Regions from separate parts of the Priestia aryabhattai genome, predicted to be linked through region 2. Evidence: riboswitches for the same ligand, from Rfam matches in the RefSeq annotation. Region 2 holds a riboswitch; each other region holds the start of a gene.
The links. Region 2 has a riboswitch for S-adenosylmethionine ahead of metK (methionine adenosyltransferase). Riboswitches for the same ligand answer to the same signal wherever they lie in the genome.
Positions count from the first base shown of each region.

Region 1: linked by a shared signal. The riboswitch ahead of M3225_RS22845 (phosphoadenylyl-sulfate reductase) and the one ahead of metK (methionine adenosyltransferase) in region 2 are both predicted to bind S-adenosylmethionine.
Region 3: linked by a shared signal. The riboswitch ahead of metE (5-methyltetrahydropteroyltriglutamate--homocysteine S-methyltransferase) and the one ahead of metK (methionine adenosyltransferase) in region 2 are both predicted to bind S-adenosylmethionine.

Region 1 is NZ_JAMBOQ010000005.1:355,761-363,133, reverse strand. Features, by position in the region: gene cobA (uroporphyrinogen-III C-methyltransferase) at 1-394, opposite strand, end outside; gene cysC (adenylyl-sulfate kinase) at 486-1,085, opposite strand; gene sat (sulfate adenylyltransferase) at 1,098-2,249, opposite strand; gene M3225_RS22850 (inorganic phosphate transporter) at 2,302-3,381, opposite strand; gene M3225_RS22845 (phosphoadenylyl-sulfate reductase) at 3,401-4,114, opposite strand; SAM riboswitch class I at 4,368-4,470, opposite strand; gene cdaS (sporulation-specific diadenylate cyclase CdaS) at 4,784-5,410, shown strand; gene M3225_RS22835 (VOC family protein) at 5,508-5,891, shown strand; gene M3225_RS22830 (potassium channel family protein) at 5,958-6,746, shown strand; gene M3225_RS22825 (YugN-like family protein) at 6,756-7,160, opposite strand; gene M3225_RS22820 (glucose-6-phosphate isomerase) at 7,261-7,373, opposite strand, start outside.
Region 2 is NZ_JAMBOQ010000001.1:1,233,437-1,240,809, forward strand. Features, by position in the region: gene M3225_RS06350 (glycosyltransferase family 4 protein) at 1-890, shown strand, start outside; gene metK (methionine adenosyltransferase) at 922-2,124, opposite strand; SAM riboswitch class I at 2,257-2,374, opposite strand; gene pckA (phosphoenolpyruvate carboxykinase (ATP)) at 2,749-4,338, shown strand; gene M3225_RS06365 (DUF2584 domain-containing protein) at 4,373-4,615, opposite strand; gene M3225_RS06370 (alpha/beta hydrolase family protein) at 4,671-5,453, opposite strand; gene M3225_RS06375 (ABC transporter substrate-binding protein) at 5,625-6,623, shown strand; gene M3225_RS06380 (ABC transporter ATP-binding protein) at 6,625-7,373, shown strand, end outside.
Region 3 is NZ_JAMBOQ010000002.1:37,396-44,768, forward strand. Features, by position in the region: gene araA (L-arabinose isomerase) at 1-150, shown strand, start outside; gene M3225_RS06765 (sugar porter family MFS transporter) at 323-1,702, shown strand; gene M3225_RS06770 (hypothetical protein) at 2,077-2,328, shown strand; SAM riboswitch class I at 2,409-2,519, shown strand; cobalamin riboswitch at 2,600-2,788, shown strand; gene metE (5-methyltetrahydropteroyltriglutamate--homocysteine S-methyltransferase) at 2,941-5,238, shown strand; gene M3225_RS06780 (acetate uptake transporter) at 5,374-5,991, shown strand; gene M3225_RS06785 (GNAT family N-acetyltransferase) at 6,116-6,616, shown strand; gene M3225_RS06790 (helix-turn-helix transcriptional regulator) at 6,799-6,999, shown strand; gene M3225_RS06795 (hypothetical protein) at 7,160-7,324, shown strand.

The sequences.
Region 1 (7,373 bases), on a different contig from region 2:
GAGTGACAGGGATTCCTGCATAAGCAGCGGCTGCGATACCTGATGTAATTCCTGGAACAATTTCAAATGAAATGCCCTGTTGCACGAGAGCTTCTGCTTCTTCCCCTCCGCGTCCGAATACAAATGGATCTCCGCCTTTTAAGCGCGTTACAATTTTTCCTTTTTTAGCGAATTTCACTAAAAAGTTGTTGATTGTTTCTTGCTTGAGAGTATGGTAGTTCGGAAGCTTTCCGCAGTAAATGATATCTGCATCACTTTTAGCATACTCCAGCAGGTCCTTATTCACTAAACGATCATATAAGATAACATCTGCTTGCTGAATTGCTTTCAACCCTTTTAATGTAATTAAATCTGGATCTCCTGGTCCTGCACCGACTAGATATACTTTCCCCATGAATGCCTTTCACCCTTCCATCATTTCCACGTCTCCGCAGTGCTCCCACATTTTAATTTGAATTAGAACAGCGGACAAAGTCCGCTGTCATTTAGATAAATTTTCGGTTAGCTAAATATTCAATAACAGTTTGTACACATTCTTCTACAGACTGTGTGCTTGTATTAATTGTTAATTCAGGGTTAGCCGGTGACTCATACGGAGAATCAATTCCTGTAAAATCACGGATTTCTCCACTTCTTGCTTTTTTGTAAAGGCCTTTTGGATCTCTTTTTTCACATTCTTCTAACGGACACTCCACGTATACTTCCAAAAATTCATTCCCCTCTAAGATCTCACGCACTTGAGCGCGATCCTCTTGGAATGGAGAAATAAATGCTGTTAGTACCACTTGACCGCTGTCTACAAATAGCTTAGAAACCTCACCGATACGGCGAATATTTTCTGTACGATCTTCAGCAGAAAACCCTAGATTCTTATTTAAGCCGAAACGAACATTGTCACCATCTAATACATAGTTGCGAATATTTTTATCAAAAAGCGCTTTTGCCACTGCGTTTGCTACGGTAGATTTACCTGAACCCGAAAGACCTGTAAACCATAATACAAAACTGTGATGATTATTTTGCTCGCGTCTTTCCTCTTTTGTAATTCCAGCATCATGCCACGTAATGTTTGTTGATTTGCTCACTTCAACCGCTCCTTATTTTGAAGATACTTTTTGTTTTGCTAATCCTTTAATTAACACTTCAATTACTTCTTTACGACTGAATGTGCTTGGTGGCACTTCTCCGTTACGAAGCATTTCACGTACCTTTGTTCCAGATAGAATCATATGATCTTCCTTGCTGTGAGGGCATGTTTTCGTTGATGCCATCGCTTCACACTTCTTGCAGTAGAAGCTGTGTTCAAAGAATAAAGGTGTAATTCCTAATTCATCTGCTGTAAAGTTACTGAAGATTTTTTGTGCATCATATGTTCCATAGTAGTCACCAACACCAGCGTGGTCACGGCCTACAATGAAATGCGTGCATCCAAAGTTTTTTCGAACCATTGCATGGAAAATAGCTTCTCTAGGTCCAGCATAGCGCATCGCAGCAGGGAAAACTGCTAAAGCTACACGATCGCTAGGATAATAGTTCTCTAAAAGTACTTCATAACTTTCCATACGGATATCTGCTGGGATGTCGTCTGACTTTGTTTCTCCTACAAGAGGATTTAAGAACAGGCCGTCTACAATTTCTAATGCCGTTTTTTGAATATATTCGTGCGCACGGTGAACAGGATTACGAGTTTGGAATCCAACAACCGTTTTCCAACCGCGTTCTTCAAATGCTGCTCTTGTTTCAGTTGGATCTAGGTAATACTTTTCAAAACGCGTTTTAGGTGTACGTTCTACAAGTACGATTGGACCTGCTACGTATACATTTGGGCGTTCCATCATTTTTTTCACGCCAGGATGAGCAAGTTCTGCTGTGCGGTACACGTTTTCTGCTTCCTTTTCTTTATTTGGCGTATATACTTCAGAAACTTCTAAAACACCATACGTTACGCCGTTTTGAACAAGTTTTACTTTGTCGCCAATGTTTAATTCTTTAGCTTGCTCTTCTGTTACAGGAAGAGTGATAGGAATACTCCATACTGTTCCATCTGCTAGACGCATATTTTCAACAACTGATTGATAATCTTTTTCTCCTAAAAACCCTGTAATTGGGCTGTAAGCACCAATTCCAATTAGTTCTAAGTCACTTAGAGCCATGTTATCTACTTCGATTTCTTTTGTTAGTGAAGTGTAGTCATATGTTGGTTGATATAAATTAATTAATTCTCCACCGTGTGCTTGAATTGTTGTCATTTTGTAAAATCCTCCTTAAATAATTAACACAATATAATAAAAAGCACTTGAATTAAGCAGTCATTTTTTCTTTTTCCGACTGCAAGCTTGCTCTTTTTCTTCTAGTCGTTCTAGCTAAGCTTAGAATACCTGCTGTGGCAATACATCCGCTAGCTAGCACCATAAATGAATATAAGTCGCTTTCAAGTACTAATTTCACAAGAACATATGAGATTACGAGTGAAAATACAGGCGATACCACCCAAACCTTCAACATTTGAATAACCACTTCGCGCTGTTCTTTCGTAAATCCCGTTTTCGCTGCGCCTATTCCAATAATAGAAGACGTAGTAACCTGTGTAAGAGGTACTGGTAAACCAAACAATGAAGCGACTGTGACAAGAGAAGCACCAGTACCTGAGATAATACACCCTTCTCCTACAGAATAGCGAGTAATTTTTTTTCCGTTTGTTTCAATAACTCGGCCGCCTAGTAAAAGAGCTCCGAGCGCGACCGCCAACCCTCCTGATACAACACCCGTTTTAGCATCCATTAATCCAGCTCCTACTAGAGGACCGACAGCATTTGCCACGTTGTTCATTCCAGCTGAGAAAGCTTCAAAGAATCCCGTCACTATAACTAAAATCGTTAAAACTCTTTTCCACTTTCCCTCTGCTTCTTTTTTATGCGCTCTGCGCTTTATCACTTTTCCAATCAAAAAAGCAATCACAAATGAAACTAGCGGAACAATAATCCAAAAAGACATGACAACTAAAAGTTTTTCCACATACAAAGATTGATAAGCTACTCCTACTCCAACAACTGAGCCAACTGTTACTTCACTTGTTGATAGAGGGATACCAATCAAATTCGCGAAAAAGAGTGACAGCGTTGCAGCAGCCAGAATGATAATAACTAACTCTACTGACAGTAATTTTTCAGGTATGATACCTGAACTGATGGTTTTCACCACCTCACCGCCTCCGGTAATGGCTCCAAGCACAATACCTATAGCACAGATGAACAGGGCCACTCTTCGCTTTTTAATCGCACCGGAGCCGTATGAAACGCCCATAGCAGCTGCTGCACCGCTTGCCCCAATATTCATTGCAAAAAAAAGTGCAATGATAAAGGCAACATATAAAAGCATCATTTATTCAGCTCTTTCGTATTTAAGATTCGTGTAATCCGCACTCAACTTTTTGCGTACCTGCCCATCTTCCTGAACGTAAATCGTCTACATTGTAGGCAGGTGCGGTACAAGGCTCACAGCCGATACTTGGGTAGCCTTGATCATGAAGTTTGTTATATGGCAAATCATGCTTATACACATAGCGCCAAATTTCCTTCCAAGACCAATGAATTAACGGACAAACTTTAACTTTCTTGAATTTCTCATCTTTATTAAAATAATTCGTGTTGGCACGAGACTCAGACTGCTCGCGTCTCAAACCAGAAATCCACGCATCATAAGGAGCAAGAGATTCTCTTAATGGGATGATTTTTCGAATTTGACAGCATAGGTTAGGCTGACTCTTCCAAAGCTCATCTCCATGTTTTTCAGCTTGTTCTGCAAGAGTTAAATCCGGTTTTTTCATATGAATACGTAAATCAGGGAAGCGTTCTTTAATTGCATCAATCACTTCATATGTTTCTTTAAAATGAACGCCTGTATCTAAAAAGACAATTTCAGCATCTTTTTTCACTTTTGAAATTAAATCAATTAACACGATTCCTTCGATCCCAAAGCTTGATGCATAGATAATTGAATCTCCGTAGGTATCATACGCCCACTGCAATGCTGAAAGGGCTCCTTTTGTTTCATCTTCACTGTCGAACTCTGGAAATGTATCGCTCCAGTTTTCGTACGTATATAAATCTGCCATTTTCTTCACTCCAATTCTTAGTTATCCGCGTTATCCAATAAAAAAAGACGGTTTTACCCACTAGAATTGGATAAAACCGCCTCTAGTGTGTCTAGTCAGCGAAACTATTTAATTCTTACTTTGCTTCGACGTGTTCAAAGATTTGTTTTAAGTCGGGGTTACAGTCATTGGTGTCCCTCCTTAAATTATTGCTTGCGCTATATCAAAATAAAAAGTCTTCCATATTGAAAGACTGGGTAGGCAATAAATTTTCACCTTATCTTTCAAAATGATACACACTTTGCTGGAATTAGCACCTTGCTAAGCAGGTTGCCGGGGTTCAGCGGGCCAGATCCCTCCACCACTCTTGATAAGCATTTTTTAAAAATTTTAGCATATTTAGAATATTTGTCAACATTAAAAATCATATATCCGATAAGAAAACTATACTTTAAATTCACAGAAATATCTATACTTTTATTTAAAACAACATATGTAAATTTAACCCAAATGTGAACATATCAGTTTATGAAACGCTTTCTTTTTTCTCCAACTTTTTATATTCTCTTGCTAAATAAAACACAAAATAAATCTCTCTATAAAATTAATAAGGGATTTGTAAGCTTTACGGATAATTCACCCCCATTAGCACACATTACAGATAACACTGACAGATAGGAGCTGTATAAGATGGAGAGACCACCCTTTCAATTAGACGATACAATTAAAAATAACGTGCGAACATATTTACAGCAGATTTCAACTGAAGCCTCTAATTTAATTAAACATTTAGACACGAGTGATCATTGTATCCTATGTGATTTTGAGGAGATGAGAAGGTTATTTCAAGATGTTCAAGCTACGGCCGCCTCTTATTACTTGCGTCATTACTTATCGCCTTATACATTTGAATATGCTGCTCTGTCCTTAGCTATTCATAACCTTTCTGAGAAACGTCACGGCGCTTTAATTGTCATTGAACGGGAACAAAATGTAGACCCTCTTATTCAAAAAGGAATGCCTATTCAAGCTCCTGTCAGCGCTACGCTAGTTGAGACGCTGTTCTATCCAGGGACACCCTTACATGACGGAGCCGTCCTAATTAGAAACAATCAGCTTATTTCAGCTGCTAATGTTTTACCTCTCTCGTCTATTATTTCAAGGAACAAAAAATTAGGAACACGTCACCGTGCAGCCATTGGAATGTCGGAAAAATCGGATGCATTAATTTTAGTTGTATCTGAAGAAACAGGTAAAATTTCGTTTGCTCTTGATGGAAGCCTCTACCCTATTCACTCCAGCAAAAATATGATTTAAGAGCCCTTTCCTGATAAGCAGCCCTATCTTGACTTCTATATCCTTTCTCTTTAATATATTTCATAGTTTTTACATACTATAGATACGGGTGATGCATATGGCAATTTTAAAATTTGAACATGTAGGCGTTCAAGTAAAGGATATAGAAGAATCTATTGAGTTTTATACACAAAAAGTGGGATTAGAGCTCATCGAAACACTACCACATACCGATCCGTCTTTGAAACTAGCTTTTCTAGGTTTAGAAGGCAATGTAATCGTAGAGTTAATTCAAGGGTATAACTCAAGCTTACCTAACGAAGGTAAAGTTCATCATTTTGCGCTGGCAGTAGACGGAATTGAAGAGGAGTTTGAGCGTTTAAAATCAGCAGGCGTTTCATTTGTGGAAGAAAACATTGTAACTTTGCCAAATGGAGCAAGATACTTATTTTTCTATGGTCCAGACAAAGAATGGATTGAATATTACGAAGTAAAAAGATAAAGATATCTTATACCTTCAATGAAAAATGGTCATACTGTGGCTATGACTAATCACTGGAGGTTTTTTATGATGGAATGGCTATTATTTCGACTTTTTCGTCGTTCTATTTTAGTGCGGCTTCTTTTTATTATCGGCTGCCTTGTTCTACTTTTTGGCACGCTTATACATTTCCTAGAGCCGCAAACGTTTGGAAATGTGTTTGAAGGAATTTGGTGGGTTATTATTACAATCTCTACTATAGGGTACGGTGATTTCGCTCCAACCACTACGATTGGAAGATTAGCTGCAATTATTTTAGTCCTGATCGGAACGGGCTTCATTACTACTTATTTTGTCACGCTTTCTAAAATTGCTGTTTCCACTGAGAGCGCTTATTTAGAAGGAAATTTAAAATTCTATGGAAAAGACCACTTCATCGTTGTCGGGTGGAACGAGCGCGCCAAGCTAGTATTAGAATCTTATCGCGACGCATTTCATAAAGAAGAAATTGTTCTTATTGACGAATCTCTGACTAAAAACCCCATGATTTGTGATCGCGTTCATTTTATTAAAGGAAGTCCTTCTCACTATGAAGTATTAGAGCTTGCCAACGCTCGGTACGCAAAAAAAGTGCTGATTACAGCGGATCAGCATAAGGCAGAAGAATATGCAGATATGAACACTATTGTTACGCTAGTCGCTCTGCAAGGAGTGAACCCTTCTATTTACAGCATCGTTGAATTGTTAACAAAAAAGCATATTCAAAATGCGCAAAATTTGGGTGTAAATGAAATGATTAAAACAAACGAGTTAATCAGTCAGGTCATGTATGAACATATTTTTGTGAAGAAATTAGAGAGTTTAAAAAAAGAATAGTTCCTTCAATTACTGAAGCAGCGCCTCTTCTGCCTCTCTGATCAGCTCTTCTCCTAAACTGATATACTTTTCTCGAAATGAACCGTCTGCGTCTTGGGGTTCTGCAAATTGATTAAATGAAGCACTCACATTTCCATTGTGAACATTGTCATCTAGGCCAATTTGATATTTATGTGAAAGTAAAAATGGCGTACCAATCTGTACGGTTGTTCCTTTAGAATCCAGTTCCCCATTCGTAGCTGTAAACGGGATACGTAAAAACTGATAGCCGACTTCATCATCCATCTTATAGTCGAATGAACCATGGTCATAATCCCAATTTCCTCCGACGTTATACCCAAGCGGCTTAAGCGTTTTTTCTAATTCATAAAGTTTGAATAATGTCCCGTCTAATCTTGAAGATAATTCAATCATGTTATTCCTCCTCTGTTTTAACATGTCCTTTTTCCAGCATTTTATCCTTTATCTCAAAAGCAAAAAAGTTCACCTTCTAACAAGAAGGTGAACTTTTTATTTATTTCAAACGCTTTTCTAATTCTGCTTTTTTCTCTTCAAAACCAGGTTTCCCAAGAAGAGCAAACATATTTACTTTATATGCTTCTACTCCAGGCTGATCGAATGGATTTA
Region 2 (7,373 bases):
CTCTTATTCATTTGGCCACTCCTTTTACAATGGGGCTTTGCGGCTCCTATTATGGAAAAAGATTAGGTGTTCCTCTTGTCGGCTCTTATCATACCAATTTTGATGATTATTTATCTCACTATGAACTTGAGAAGATGCGTGTACCACTGCAAAAATATATGAAATGGTTTTATAAACCTGTGCAAAAAATATTCGCTCCCTCTGAAGTGACCAAACAGCAGCTAGAAGAACAAGGGTTTCACAACGTAGCTATTTGGTCGCGAGGGGTAAATCACAAATTATTTCATCCCCACTATGACCGCTTTGATATTCGTATTAAATATAATATTAAAAAACCCTACATTTTAACGTATGTAGGAAGATTAGCTAAAGAAAAGAACGCTGATTTTTTACTGAAAATTGCACGATCTCTACCTGATCATATCCGCCATCAAATTCACTGGGTTATTGTGGGAGACGGCCCTTTAAAGGAACAAATGCAGCAGCAAGCATCTGAGCATATGACATTTACAGGCTTTCTTGAAGGTAAGCAACTTGCTCATATCTATTCATCATCTGATTTGTTTGTTTTTCCTTCAGAAACAGAAACCTTCGGAAATGTTGTACTGGAGTCTCTTGCTTCTGGAACTCCTGTGGTGGCAGCAAATGCAGGAGGAGTTAAACAGATGGTTCAGCACGGGCGAAATGGCTACCTTTGCAAACCTCACTCCTTAGAAGAATTCGGTTCGGCTATTACAGGTTTACTCGATGATTTGCACCAGCGGCTTCACTTTGGCCATGCAGCGAGACACTATGCTCTTACTCAATCATGGGATGCCATTTTTCAGCATTTGCTTTCAGAATATGAAGATGTCGTAGAAAAATCCGCTGAAGATATTCAATGGGCATAAAAAAAATCTCCGTTTTCACGGAGATTTTTTATTATTTAGCTAAAGCTTGAGTTTTTAATGTTTCAGCTTTGTCTGTGAACTCCCAAGGAAGCTCCACATCTGTACGACCAAAGTGACCGTAAGCTGCTGTTTGCTTATAAATCGGGCGACGTAAATCAAGCATTTTAATGATGCCTGCTGGACGTAGGTCAAAGTTTTTGCGTACTACATCTACTAGTACTTCTTCAGAAACTTTTCCTGTACCGAATGTATCAATTGAAATAGATACTGGTTGTGCAACACCAATTGCATATGCTAGTTGTACTTCACACTTATCAGCAAGATCAGCTGCTACAATGTTTTTCGCAACATAACGAGCTGCATAAGCTGCTGAACGGTCTACTTTTGTTGCGTCCTTACCAGAGAATGCACCGCCGCCGTGACGAGCATATCCGCCATAAGTATCAACGATAATTTTACGACCAGTTAAACCAGCATCTCCTTGAGGGCCGCCGATTACGAAACGTCCTGTTGGGTTAATGAAATACTTTGTATTTTCATCAATTAACTCGTTTGGCACAACTGGATTAATAACATATTCTTTTAAGTTACGTTGAATTTGCTCTAACGTTACTTCTGGGTGATGCTGAGTTGAAATAACAATTGTATCGATGCGAACAGGTTTGTTGTTTTCATCATATTCAACTGTTACTTGTGTTTTACCATCCGGGCGAAGGTAAGGAAGAATTTCTTCTTTACGTACTTCTGTTAGACGGCGAGCAAGTTTATGAGCTAATGAAATTGGAAGAGGCATTAATTCTTTTGTTTCGTTACATGCATAACCAAACATTAACCCTTGGTCTCCAGCTCCTATTGCTTCGATTTCTTCATCTGACATTTGACCTTCACGTGCTTCTAACGCTTGGTCTACACCAGCAGCGATATCAGCTGACTGCTCGTCGATAGATGTTAATACTGCACAAGTTTCAGCATCAAATCCGTATTTTGCACGAGTATAGCCAATTCCTTTAATTGTTTCACGAACTGTTTTAGGAATATCCACGTAAGTAGAAGTTGTAATTTCACCACTTACTAAAACTAAACCAGTTGTTACGCTTGTTTCACAAGCAACACGAGCATTTGGATCCTTTGCTAGGATAGCATCAAGAATTGAGTCAGAAATTTGGTCACAAATTTTATCGGGATGTCCCTCTGTAACAGATTCTGACGTGAACAGACGACGTTGTGTTGACATCAGTTTTCCTCCTTATAAATACGATACATTGTGATACGGTACTCATTCCCTTATTTTCATTACACGTTAAAAAATATAAAAAAACCTTTCCTTGTATCGAGGAAAGGTATCAAATTCTACATAAGCCTTTCACTCTTATCGATCAAGGTTGTGCCCTTGCATCAGGTTAGCACCTTATCGTCCACACAAAAAAATGACGATGGTTGCTGGGTTTCACAGGGCCTGTCCCTCCACCAGCTCGGGATAAGAGAGTATCCGTTCAAGGACATATAATACATGAAAAAGCGCTTCACTGTCAACAACATTCAAATGGAAATCATCTCTTTACGTTTGAATCTGTTTTAATGTAACATACTCAAATTTCAAAATAGTACACCTTATTAAGAATGATCACTAAGTTTGGTTAACAAGACAGATCAAAAAGAGACTTTCACTTGAAATAACTTCACTTTTTTCGCTTCTAGCACATATATATGTGTCTAAAATAGGTATAACGTACATTTTTTTATAATACACAAACATTTTTAGTTAAATAGTATAGAATAATTAAATAAATGTGTTATACTAATTATAAATTTCAAACATTAATGAATAAATAATAGCTAAAAAAGGAAGGTAGTGCACATGAGTACTGTTGATATGTCTATCGAATTAAATGGTTTGCTTCAATTAAAAACAACAAAACACCAATTATCTGTTCCACAACTTGTTGAAAAAATTCTAGCTCGACGCGAAGGAACGCTGACTTCTACAGGTGCTGTGTCAGTCGAAACCGGAAAATATACAGGTCGCTCTCCTTTGGATAAATTTATTGTAAGCGATGCTGTGTCTTCAAAAACGGTTGAATGGGGACCTGTCAATCAGCCAATTTCTGCTCAGCGATTCGATGCGCTATACAAAAAAGTCTTAACCCACTTAAAGAAGCAGGATGAACTTTTTGTTTTTAATGGATATGCTGGAGCTGATAAAAAGTATCAGTTACCAATTCAAGTAGTTAATGAATTTGCATGGCACAACCTATTCGCTCAGCAGTTATTCATTCGCCCTTCAGCTGAACAAAAAACAAATGATGATGTGAAGCCGTTTACAATTGTAGCAGCTCCAACATTCAAAGCTGATCCTGAAACAGACGGGACGAATTCTGAAACCTTCATTATTCTTTCATTAGAGCGGCGCATTGTGCTAATTGGAGGAACTGAGTACGCTGGTGAAATGAAAAAATCTATTTTCTCAGTGATGAACTTCTTGCTTCCTCAAAACAATATTCTATCCATGCACTGTTCTGCTAACGTAGGAGAAGAAGGTGACGTTGCATTATTCTTTGGTTTATCTGGAACGGGTAAAACAACGCTTTCTGCTGATGCAAATCGTCGTTTAATCGGAGATGACGAGCACGGTTGGTCAAGCTCTGGTGTATTTAATATTGAAGGAGGCTGCTACGCGAAATGCATTCAGCTTTCTGAAGAAAAAGAACCGCAAATTTTTAATGCAATTCGCTTCGGCGCCGTACTGGAAAATGTAGTGTTAAATCAAAATACGAAAGTAGCAGATTACAATGATAATAGTTTAACAGAGAATACTCGTGCCGCTTATTCAATTGACTCTATTGATAATACGGTATTGCCAAGCGTCGCTGGGCACCCTACAGCTATTGTCTTTTTAACTGCTGATGCCTTCGGCGTCTTGCCTCCAATCAGCAAGCTTACAAAAGAACAAGCGATGTACCATTTTCTGAGCGGATATACTAGTAAGTTAGCTGGAACAGAACGCGGCGTAACATCGCCGCAGGCTACTTTCTCTACATGCTTTGGTGAGCCTTTCTTACCTCTTGCTCCAACAACTTATGCAGAAATGCTAGGAAAGAAAATCGATGAACATAATGTAAATGTCTACCTTGTAAACACTGGATGGACCGGCGGTGAATACGGTGTGGGTGAACGAATGAAGTTAAGTTACACTCGAGCTATGGTTCAAGCAGCTCTTGAAGGAGAACTAGCTAATACCGAAACAGTAACAGATGCTATTTTTGGTTTATCGATTCCAACTCATGTTCCGGGAGTTCCTGATGAAGTGCTTCAGCCTTCTAAAGCATGGAACGATGCAACAGCTTATAACCAAAAAGCAACTGAGCTTGCCGCTAAATTCAAAGCTAATTTCAAGCGTTTTAATGATGTAGCATCTGACATTTCAACATTAGGCGGACCTAGAGTCTAATAAAAAACCGATCGTCTTATGGACGATCGGTTTTTTAGTTAGTCGAATATAATTTTGTCAGTTCATATGTGACAATGGTTTTTTCCTGCTCCATTTCTACCTTACGCACAACAGCAGTTCCAATACATTCTCCATTTTTCGTTTTGTGAATGTTTAATGGAATATCTAACGGATACAAACGATATCCTTTTTTCTCAATTTGAAAAATGTTATCCGTTACACGTTTTTCGTTGCCTTTTGTCACAATCATTGTATTTAATTCTAGTGGCATCCCCATTTTTTTCTCACTCCTCACTGTTATTCTACTTGTTTTTTCTATCGTAGCATATCTTTTATTGCGCTTTCATCCACTTTGTTAACTTCTTCACCGTTTCTCGATTTTCTTTTGGTGGAAAAGCATGTGGAAAGTTTTCAAAGTACCAGCTGGTAACTTTTTTATTGGACTCTTTTAGTTTGGATTCGAGCTGATAGGAATGATCAATCGACACGTTTTTATCTTCTAAACCATGAATGAGCAAGACCGGCGGCTCGACGAGATGAGCACGATGCAAAGGTGTCCTCCATTCGTATCTTTCAGGATATTTAGCAGGAGTTCCTCCAATCACCCGCTTCATCATTCTTCTTAAATCTTCCCTTTCTTCATATGTCAGCACCATATCCGTGACGCCTCCCCACAACACAAGAGAACGGCTGTCGTTTTTTTCAATTGCTGTGAGTAAAGCCATCACTCCCCCTCTTGAAAACCCAAAGATATGAATGCGGTCATGGTTAACGTTGGGCAGCTGCTTCAGTAAATCGTAAGCTGCAAAAGCATCGTAACGATCATCTCCTGCAAAATCTTCGTTTCCTTCTCCTCCTTGATTTCCCCTATAGAACGGAGCCATCACAATAAAACCTTGAGAAGCAAATTGAATGAGTCGAGCAGGACGAACGGTTCCTACGTTCTTAATACCTCCTCTTAAGTATAAAAAGCCGTCATACATCCCTTTTTCTTTTGGCTCTGCGAGCATTCCTTTAATCTTAAGCCCTTGACATGCATATGTAATCACCCACAGCGCCACGCGAGGGTTTGGTGATGGGAAACGCTGTTTATGAAGAATTGTTCCATCTTTCATTTTTTTCCTCCATTCTTTATATAACTAGCCTGTTTTCTCCCGCTAAGGTGTACTTTCAATCGTTGACTAATACTTCTTTGATTTTCCACATGTTATATAGGCACTCACCTTCTTCTACTTTCTTACATACATTATCATAAAATATTTTATTCTTTTAAGGAGGTTTGCTTTATGAAACCAATTAAATGGCTCTTTTCTTTGCTTGCTATTATGATTTTACTCATTCCACTAATTAGCTGCAGCAAAACAACATCTGTACAAACGGTTCGTGTTGGTGAAGTAACTCGCTCTATCTTTTATGCTCCCCAGTACATTGCTATTTCAAAAGGCTTTTTTGAAGAAGAAGGACTAAAGGTAGATTTAAAAACAACGTGGGGCGGAGATAAGACGATGACGTCACTTTTATCTGACGGCATCGACGTCGCCTTAGTCGGCTCCGAAACTTCAATCTACGTATATGCACAGGGGTCTAGTGATCCCGTCATCAACTTTGCACAGCTAACCCAAACCGACGGAACATTTCTAGTAGCGCGTAAAAAGGTTGATCAATTCTCATGGGATCAACTTAAAGGCAAAACGTTTCTTGGTCAGCGCAAAGGCGGCATGCCGCAAATGGTGGGGGAATATGTGCTGAAACAGCATAATATTGATCCTAAAAAAGATGTAAAACTCGTTCAAAACATTGATTTTGCTAACGTTGCGAATGCTTTTGCTTCTGGTACTGGAGATTACGTTCAATTATTTGAGCCAACGGCTAGTATTTTAGAGCAACAAGGAAAAGGACATATCGTTGCTTCCTTCGGAAAAGAATCAGGAACAGTTCCTTATACAACATTTATGGCCAAAGAAAGCTATTTAAAAGATAACCCTGAAGCAGCAGCTAAATTTACTCGAGCTATTTATAAAGCACAAAAATGGGTGGACACACATAGCACAGAAGAAATTGCTGAAGTGGTTGCACCGTATTTTGAAGATACACCTAAAGAAACGCTAAAAACTGTTATTGACCGCTATAAATCCCAAAAATCCTTTGCAACAAACCCTTTATTAGATCAAAAAGAGTGGGATCATTTACAAACAATCATGGATGAATCTGGAGAACTTCCAAGACACATTGATCACAACAAGTTAGTCAACACAAAATTCGCCAAAGATGCAATGAGTGAGTAATATGACAAAACTTCACATTCAAGATGTTCAGCATATGTATCTTACGACAAAGTCTGCTACCACTGCACTTGAACATATTAATTTGTCTATTGAAGAAGGAGAATTTGTTTCCTTTCTCGGCCCCAGCGGATGTGGAAAAACGACGCTTCTATCGATTATTGCAGGATTGATTGAACCAACGTCCGGCTTCGTCACAATAGACGGTGAAAATATCGGAACATCAGTCCCAAACATCGGTTATATGCTTCAACAAGATTATTTGTTTCCGTGGAAAACCATTAAAGAAAATATTTTACTTGGGCTTGAAATTCGCGGAGAGATAACAGATGAAACAGAGAGCAAAGCACTGTTACTCCTAAAAGAAATTGGTTTACAGGGCGTAGATAGCCTATATCCGCACCAGTTATCCGGAGGCATGAGACAACGCGTCGCTTTAGTCCGAACACTTGCCATTGATCCCGCTATTTTACTCTTAGATGAACCTTTTTCAGCACTTGATTTTCAAACAAAACTCAAGCTTGAAGAACTTGTCTCCAAAACGCTGATGACCTATAAAAAAACGGCCGTTTTGGTCACGCACGATATCGGCGAAGCTATTGCCATGAGCAGCCGAATCTTTTTATTCTCAGCCAAGCCGGGAAAAATCGCAAAAACATTTACGGTTCCTTCTATTTTACGAACCCTCTCTCCGTTTGAAGCACGACAGCACCCTGTCTATAACGACTTATTTATGGACATATGGAAGGAGCT
Region 3 (7,373 bases), on a different contig from region 2:
TGGAACATTAAGCCAAACTTCCAAGACGGCGTTAAAGCGTGGATTGAAAACGGAGGCGGTCACCATACGGTACTTTCATTAAATTTAACCACGGATCAAATTGTAAGCTATGCAAAGCTTGTTAATTTAGAGTACGTCATTATTAAGTAAGCATTCTTATTTCCAAGGGAGCGTTGCTTCCTTGGAAATGAAAATATGATGTAGCTTTCACTAATCGTGTGGACTATTCGTGAAAGAAAGTCGTTTTTAAGAAAGAATGAAAGCGTTTTAAATTCATGTGATAGGTAGCAAAACTAAGACAATAAAAAGGGGATATATAATCATGAGTAAAGTATCAAGTAAGTTTATCTTCTTCTTCGGCTCATTTGCCGGTATTTTATTCGGTTATGATATTGGGATTATTGCTGGTGCAGAAGGTCATATCCGTCAAGCATTTCATTTAAGTCCGCTGTGGCTGGGAATTGTTGTTTCGTCTTTAATGGGCGGAGCGATTATCGGTTCCATTTTAAGCGGTTTATTAGGGGATAAGTTTGGACGAAGAAAGTTAATTTTAATTTCTTCTATCATCTTTCTTTTAGGCTCAATTGGTTCAGCCATCGCACCAGAGGAAATTACGTTAACGATTGCTCGCGTCTTTTTAGGTACAGCAGTAGGAACGGCTTCTTCTTTAGTTCCTGCATATATGTCAGAAATCGCACCTGCTAATATTCGCGGGAAGCTTTCGGGTTTGAACCAATTAATGATTGTAATTGGACTATTATTAAGCTATATCGTAGCCTTTATTTTTGAGCCGGTTCCAAACAGCTGGCGACTAATGCTTGGCAGCGCCGGTATTTTTGCGGTCGTATTATGCATCGGTATGATAAAGCTTCCAGAGTCACCTCGCTACTTAATTAAAAATGGGATGGGAGATAAAGCGCGTGAAGTTTTGCGTACGCTTCGTCCCTCAGCAGCTGAAGTGGAAGCTGAAGTGTCTGAAATTGAAAGCGTAGCTGTGCATGAAGAATCAGGCATCAAACAGCTGTTTCATAAAAAATTTCGTTTAGCTTTAATTATTGGCGTCGGAATGGCAACTTTTCAACAGATTCAAGGCGCAAACTCGATTGTTTATTATGCGACAAGCATTGCCCGTCAAGTGGGTTTAGCCCCGCAGGTAGCAGCTGGTTTTACGGTCATTGTTGGGGTAATCTTCGTCGTGACAACACTTATTTTTCTGCAGTTTGTTGATAAATACAACCGCCGTACCATTCTTACGGTTGGCGGAGCGGGAATGGCCCTTTCCTTTTTTACACCGGCTATTCTTGGAGCAGTAGGTGTTAATGAAGCCGTAGTTAACTGGGTTACGCTAATTGCACTTTGCTGCTTCATCCTTTGCTATGCGTTTTCTTGGGCGCCGCTTACTTGGATCATTGTAGGGGAAATTTTCCCGCTTTCTGTACGCGGAATCGGTGCTGGGATTTCGTCTGCCTTTAACTGGACGGGGTCACTGGCAGTTGGGCTTGTGTTCCCTATTTTAGCTGATCAGTTTAGCTTAGGCGTTATCTTTTCAACTTTCGGGATCATTTGTATTCTCGGATTATTCTTCATACGTTTTGTAGTTGTCGAAACAAAAGGACGGAGCCTAGAGCAAATTGAAACGGACATGGCAGCTCGCTCTGAAAGAAATTCTTTGAGTCCGGTTGAGCGTAATAAATACGTCTAATTGTCGTAAACGTTTTAAATGTAAGAATCCTTTGCTATCTCAGCAAAGGATTCTTTTTTTACGTAATGTGAATGATTCATAGATACGATAAAGGTATCTTTTTTTTAAAGTCTTTCTATGATTTACAGTAAGACTTTTGGCATATTCTACATAATTCTTAAAGAAACCTTGTAGCAGAAGGCTCAGTCAAACATTATAATAGATAATGAATGATGATATATCCTCTTTATTTGTCATATATTTGTATTACATATGTAATTGAAGCAAAACATTCACTTGATATACTGTTTAACGACTTAACTTTATCTGAAAATTTACAGTGAAATACCTGTTTATAGAGGCTTAGAACATACACAGCAAATGGAGGAGCTATAATGGCAAACGAAAAGATGAAAGAAGGACTTGATCGTTTTATTAAAGAAGATTTAAATGACCTTTTAGGTAGACTGTTCCCTTTAATGGACCGGGAGTGTGCCGAGGAAAAGAGAAAACTTATTGAAACAGCGGTAGAGTACATTTACTCATCAGGATACCATCAAGGAGCAAAAGACTTAATTGAAACACATCGAAAAGATGATTACAAAATGTTAAGGCAAAAATTAGCGTCAGCACCTCCTGAAAACTGATTTTTTTGAAATTTCTTTTGACAATGTAAATCTAAGGTGTTAAGATAACTCTACATTCAAAACATTATAAAAAATTAAAACTCTTATTGAGAGAGGCGGAGGGACTGGCCCTATGAAGCCCGGCAACCATTTAACGATCCTGTTAAAAAGGTGCTAAATCCTGCAAAGCGTATAGCTTTGACAAATAAGAGAGGATTTCATAGATACTATGCCTCTCTATTACGAATAGAGAGGCTTTTTATTTTATGTAATCCTGTTTTGAATGTAACAATTTTATAAAAATGCATCAGGTGCTGTGTAACGAATGTACGCAGCTTAAAAGGGAAGACCGGTGAAAATCCGGCGCGGTCCCGCCACTGTAATGGGGAGCAACTTATTAACCACTGTTTCATTCTGAAATGGGAAGGGATAGGAAGCGATGAACCTAAGTCAGGAGACCTGCCTGTTGTATGCACTTAAGCTCTACGGGATATAGAGAGGAGTGAGGAATACGTGTTGAGAAAAACAGGCTATCTCAACTCTAGTTAACGATGCGTATCATCTCTCTTTTCATTTCGAAAAGAGAGATTTTTTAGTTTAGCGGAAAAAAAGAAACTACAGGGAGTGGAAAAAATGAGCAGTGTAAAAAGTTCAAACTTAGGTTATCCAAGAATTGGTGAAAAACGAGAATGGAAAAAAGCGCTTGAGCAGTTTTGGGCAGGAAAGCTGGAGAAAGATGTATTTTTGCAAGAAATTGAAGCTCTTCGCCTTGAACATCTTAAAAAACAGCGTGACGCAGGAATTGAATTGATTCCAGTCGGCGATTTTAGCTTATACGATCACGTGTTAGATACAGCGGTTATGTTTGGTTTGGTGCCAAAACGTTTCAATTATGACGGAGGGCCGGTATCGCTTGAAACGTATTTTGACATAGCGCGAGGTACAAAAGGTGCAGTAGCATCTACGATGACAAAATGGTTTAACACAAATTATCACTATATCGTACCAGAGCTTGACGAAGCAAAGCCTGCTCTTGTAGAAAATCGCCCGCTTCAATTCTACAAAGAAGCAAAACAAAAGCTAAATATCAAAGGAAAGCCCGTTATTTTAGGGCCAGTGACATTTGTGAAGCTGTCGAAAGGGTATAAAGAAAGTGAGTTTGAAAAAATAGTTGAACAATTTGTTCCTCTTTATGCGACTATTTTAGCTGAGCTACAGGCAGAAGGCGTCGAGTGGGTACAGATGGATGAGCCGATTTTATCTACAACGCTATCAAAAGAAGACCTGGCGTTGTACAAAGAAGTCTATCAATCTTTGAATGAAGCGGCACCGAACGTAAAGGTTATTTTGCAAACGTATTTTGACAGCGTTGATTACTACAAAGAAGTTGTGTCTCTTCCTGTTCAAGGAATTGGTTTAGACTTTGTACATGACCGCGGAGAAAATCTCACTGCGCTTAATAAATATGGTTTTCCAACTGATAAAGTGCTTGCGGCAGGAGTTATTGACGGACGAAACATTTGGCGTGAAAATTTGGACGAACAGATTTTAACGCTTAGTGAAATTGAAGAAGTAGTATCAAAAGACCGTTTGATCCTACAGCCTTCATCGAGTCTATTACATGTTCCTGTCACGGTGAAAAGCGAAGAAACCATTGATCCAATTTTAAAGAACGCTCTATCCTTTGCAGATGAAAAGCTGAAGGAAATCACGCTGTTAACAAAAGCGGTGCAGCAAGGAAAAGAAACAATACAAGAAGAGATAAATGTAAGCAAACAGGCCATTCAAGCATTAAATCAATCATCTTTCCGAAATCATCAGGACGTGCAAGAAGCGCTGAAGCAACTCAGCTATAAAGCGGAGCGTCAAGCACCGTTTGACGTACGTCAGCGCGTTCAAAAAGAGGCTTTTCAACTGCCGCTTCTTCCAACCACAACAATTGGAAGCTTCCCGCAAACAAAAGAAGTGCGACGCGAGCGTATGAAGTGGCGGAAAGGTGAGTTAAGCAATGAAGCGTATGAAGCGTACATTAACGATGAAATAAAAAAATGGATTGAAATTCAAGAAGACATCGGCTTAGATGTGCTTGTGCACGGAGAGTTTGAACGAACGGACATGGTTGAGTACTTCGGTGAAAAATTAGGAGGCTTTCAGTTTACTAAGTTTGGCTGGGTGCAATCATACGGTTCTCGCTGCGTAAAGCCGCCGCTTATATACGGAGATGTATTCTATCAGCAGGCGATGACGATAAAAGAAACGGTCTATGCGCAATCTCTAACAAATAAGCCGGTTAAAGGAATGCTGACGGGTCCAATTACGATTTTAAACTGGTCGTTTGTGCGTGATGATATCTCGCGCTACGACGTGGCAAATCAAATTGCGCTTGCTCTTAGAAAAGAAGTGGAAGCACTGGAAAGTCAAGGCATCTCGATGATTCAAGTGGATGAACCGGCGCTTCGTGAAGGACTGCCGTTAAAACGAGAAAACTGGGAAAACTACTTGAACGCCGCGGTGTATGCGTTCAAGCTAGCCACGGTATCCGTGCAAAATGATACGCAAATTCATACGCATATGTGCTATTCAGAATTCGAAGAGATTATCGATGCCATCAAAGCGCTTGATGCCGACGTGATTTCCATTGAAACGTCTAAAAGCCACGGTGAATTAATTTATGCGTTTGAAGAACATACGTACAATCAAGGAATCGGACTTGGCGTGTACGATATCCACAGTCCGCGCATACCAAAGCTTGAAGAGCTGACGCGAAACATCGACCGCGCCTTGCAGGTCCTTGATCCTACATTGTTTTGGATTAATCCCGACTGCGGCCTTAAAACAAGAGGAATCAGTGAGACGGTCGAAGCCTTAAAAGTCATGGTTGCTTCAGCAAAGCAAACAAGACAAAATTTATTGCAAAACGTTCAATCGTAAGGAATCAAAAAACAAGCAGTGTAGAGGCTACACTGCTTGTTTTTATAGGGTTTTAAAAGCCCAGAAATATCCATTGACACTTCCCGTACATTTTTGTATCTTTTTAAAGTGTTTTTAAAATCAGGGAGGTACAACATGAGTAACAACAGCACACAGCACGTTAAAATTGTAACAGCTGATCCATCAGCGCTAGGCCTATTCGGACTTGCCATGGTGACACTCGTTGCATCGTTTCAAAAGCTTGGGGTAACCGATGGTGTTTCATTGGTATTGCCATGGGCGATTTTTTTAGGCGGAATAGGACAGTTAATCGCGTCTATTCAAGATTTCAAACATAATAATACCTTTGGCGCAACTGCTTTTGGTGCCTTCGGGTTATTTTGGTTAGGTGTAGCCATGACATGGCTTATTCAGCTTGGAGCATTTGGGGAAGCGCTAGCAAAAGCAGCGGATCCGAAGCAGCTCGCATTTGCTTTTGTAGGCTACTTTATCTTCAGCGTTTTTATGACAGTCGGAGCAATGGGCACTCATAAAGTATTATTTATTATTTTTGTGTTAATTGATTTCTTATTTATCGGATTATCGCTCAGTACATTTGGTGTGTCATATGAATATACGCACTTACTAGCAGCAGTGTCAGAGCTATTGATTGCTCTGTTTTCATTCTATGGATCTGCAGCGGCTGTATTAAATACTCACTATGGTCAAGTTGTGCTTCCAGTGGGCAAGCCGTTTGGTGCATTTATAAAATAATCAAGACGTTCATTAAAAAATGAAGTAGGATTGAATTCTGTATTATGCAGAGGTCAATCCTTTTTTGTTTGAACGTTTTTATATATAGTAGAAAGAGATAGTTATATATAATAGTAGCTTTTAAATGAAAGGAAACGTTCCAATGATTATAAGACAAGTGCAGGAAAATGATTTAAAACAATTAATTACATTAGAAAACAAAGGTTTTACACCTGAAGAAGCTGCCTCAAAAGACGCGTTTATCACGCGGATTAAAACCATGCCTGATACGTTTATCGTTGTGGAAGAAAATGAAGAAATGATTGGATATGTGAACGGACCCGTTATTTCAGCGCCGTTTATCACAGATGATTTGTTTGAAAAAACGATTTCCAACCCTGAGACAGGCGGTCATCAAAGTATTTTAGGCATTGTAGTAAATCCACAGCATCATCATAAAGGAATTGCCAGTATGCTGCTAGGAGCGTTTGAGAAACAAGCGCGGGACAAACAGCGCTTAACGGTTACATTAACATGTAAAGAAGAATTGATTCCTTTTTACGAAAAAAACGGGTATGTGAACCAAGGAGCTGCAGAGTCTCAGCATGCAGGCGTGCAGTGGTTTAATATGAGTAAAAAGCTTTAATTTTCATGAAAAGCACAAGTTCTCCTTTAAGGAATTTGTGCTTTTTTTATTAGGTTTAACGAATGCATATAGTAGTAGGTATGTAAGAGACACTAATTTGTCAAACATATTTGACAAAAACAAGGAAGATAATATAAGATATGGATGTAAAAAGTTTTTTACATTTTAGAGATGAGTGATGAATGGTGGAAAACCGAATTAAAGAACTGCGTAAAATCAAACGAATGTCTCAAGATGAACTGGCAAAAGTATGCGGCGTATCGAGACAAACGATTAATGCAATTGAAAACAATAAGTATGATCCAAGCTTGACGCTTGCTTTTCAACTGGCCGAAGAGCTGGAAGCAACAGTAGATGAGCTGTTTTTATTTAGAAAATCATGATTTAGTTAAAAAGGAGAAGGTAATGTGAAGCAACGATCTTACTAGTAGGCGTTTTGACACTTCTGTCTTATAAGCGAACAATACATAAGTAAGTAGAAGATTAATAATACTTCTATCACTTCATATAAAAAAGATTTACAGAGCGATGGTGGTGAGATGAATGGAAAATCGAGTTGCAGGAGTAGCTCTTACAAGCACGGGAATGTTACTGTTGATGGTAACGTTAATACTTCCTGTTCCGGGATTAATATATAGCTTGCTTGTAGGGAGCAGCATTCTACTAAAGGGATGCGGAACTGGAGTAATAAAAAGATGCATCACCTAAAAGCAGGAGGCTATACAATATAAAACCTCATAGATGCAAAGTGATGTAG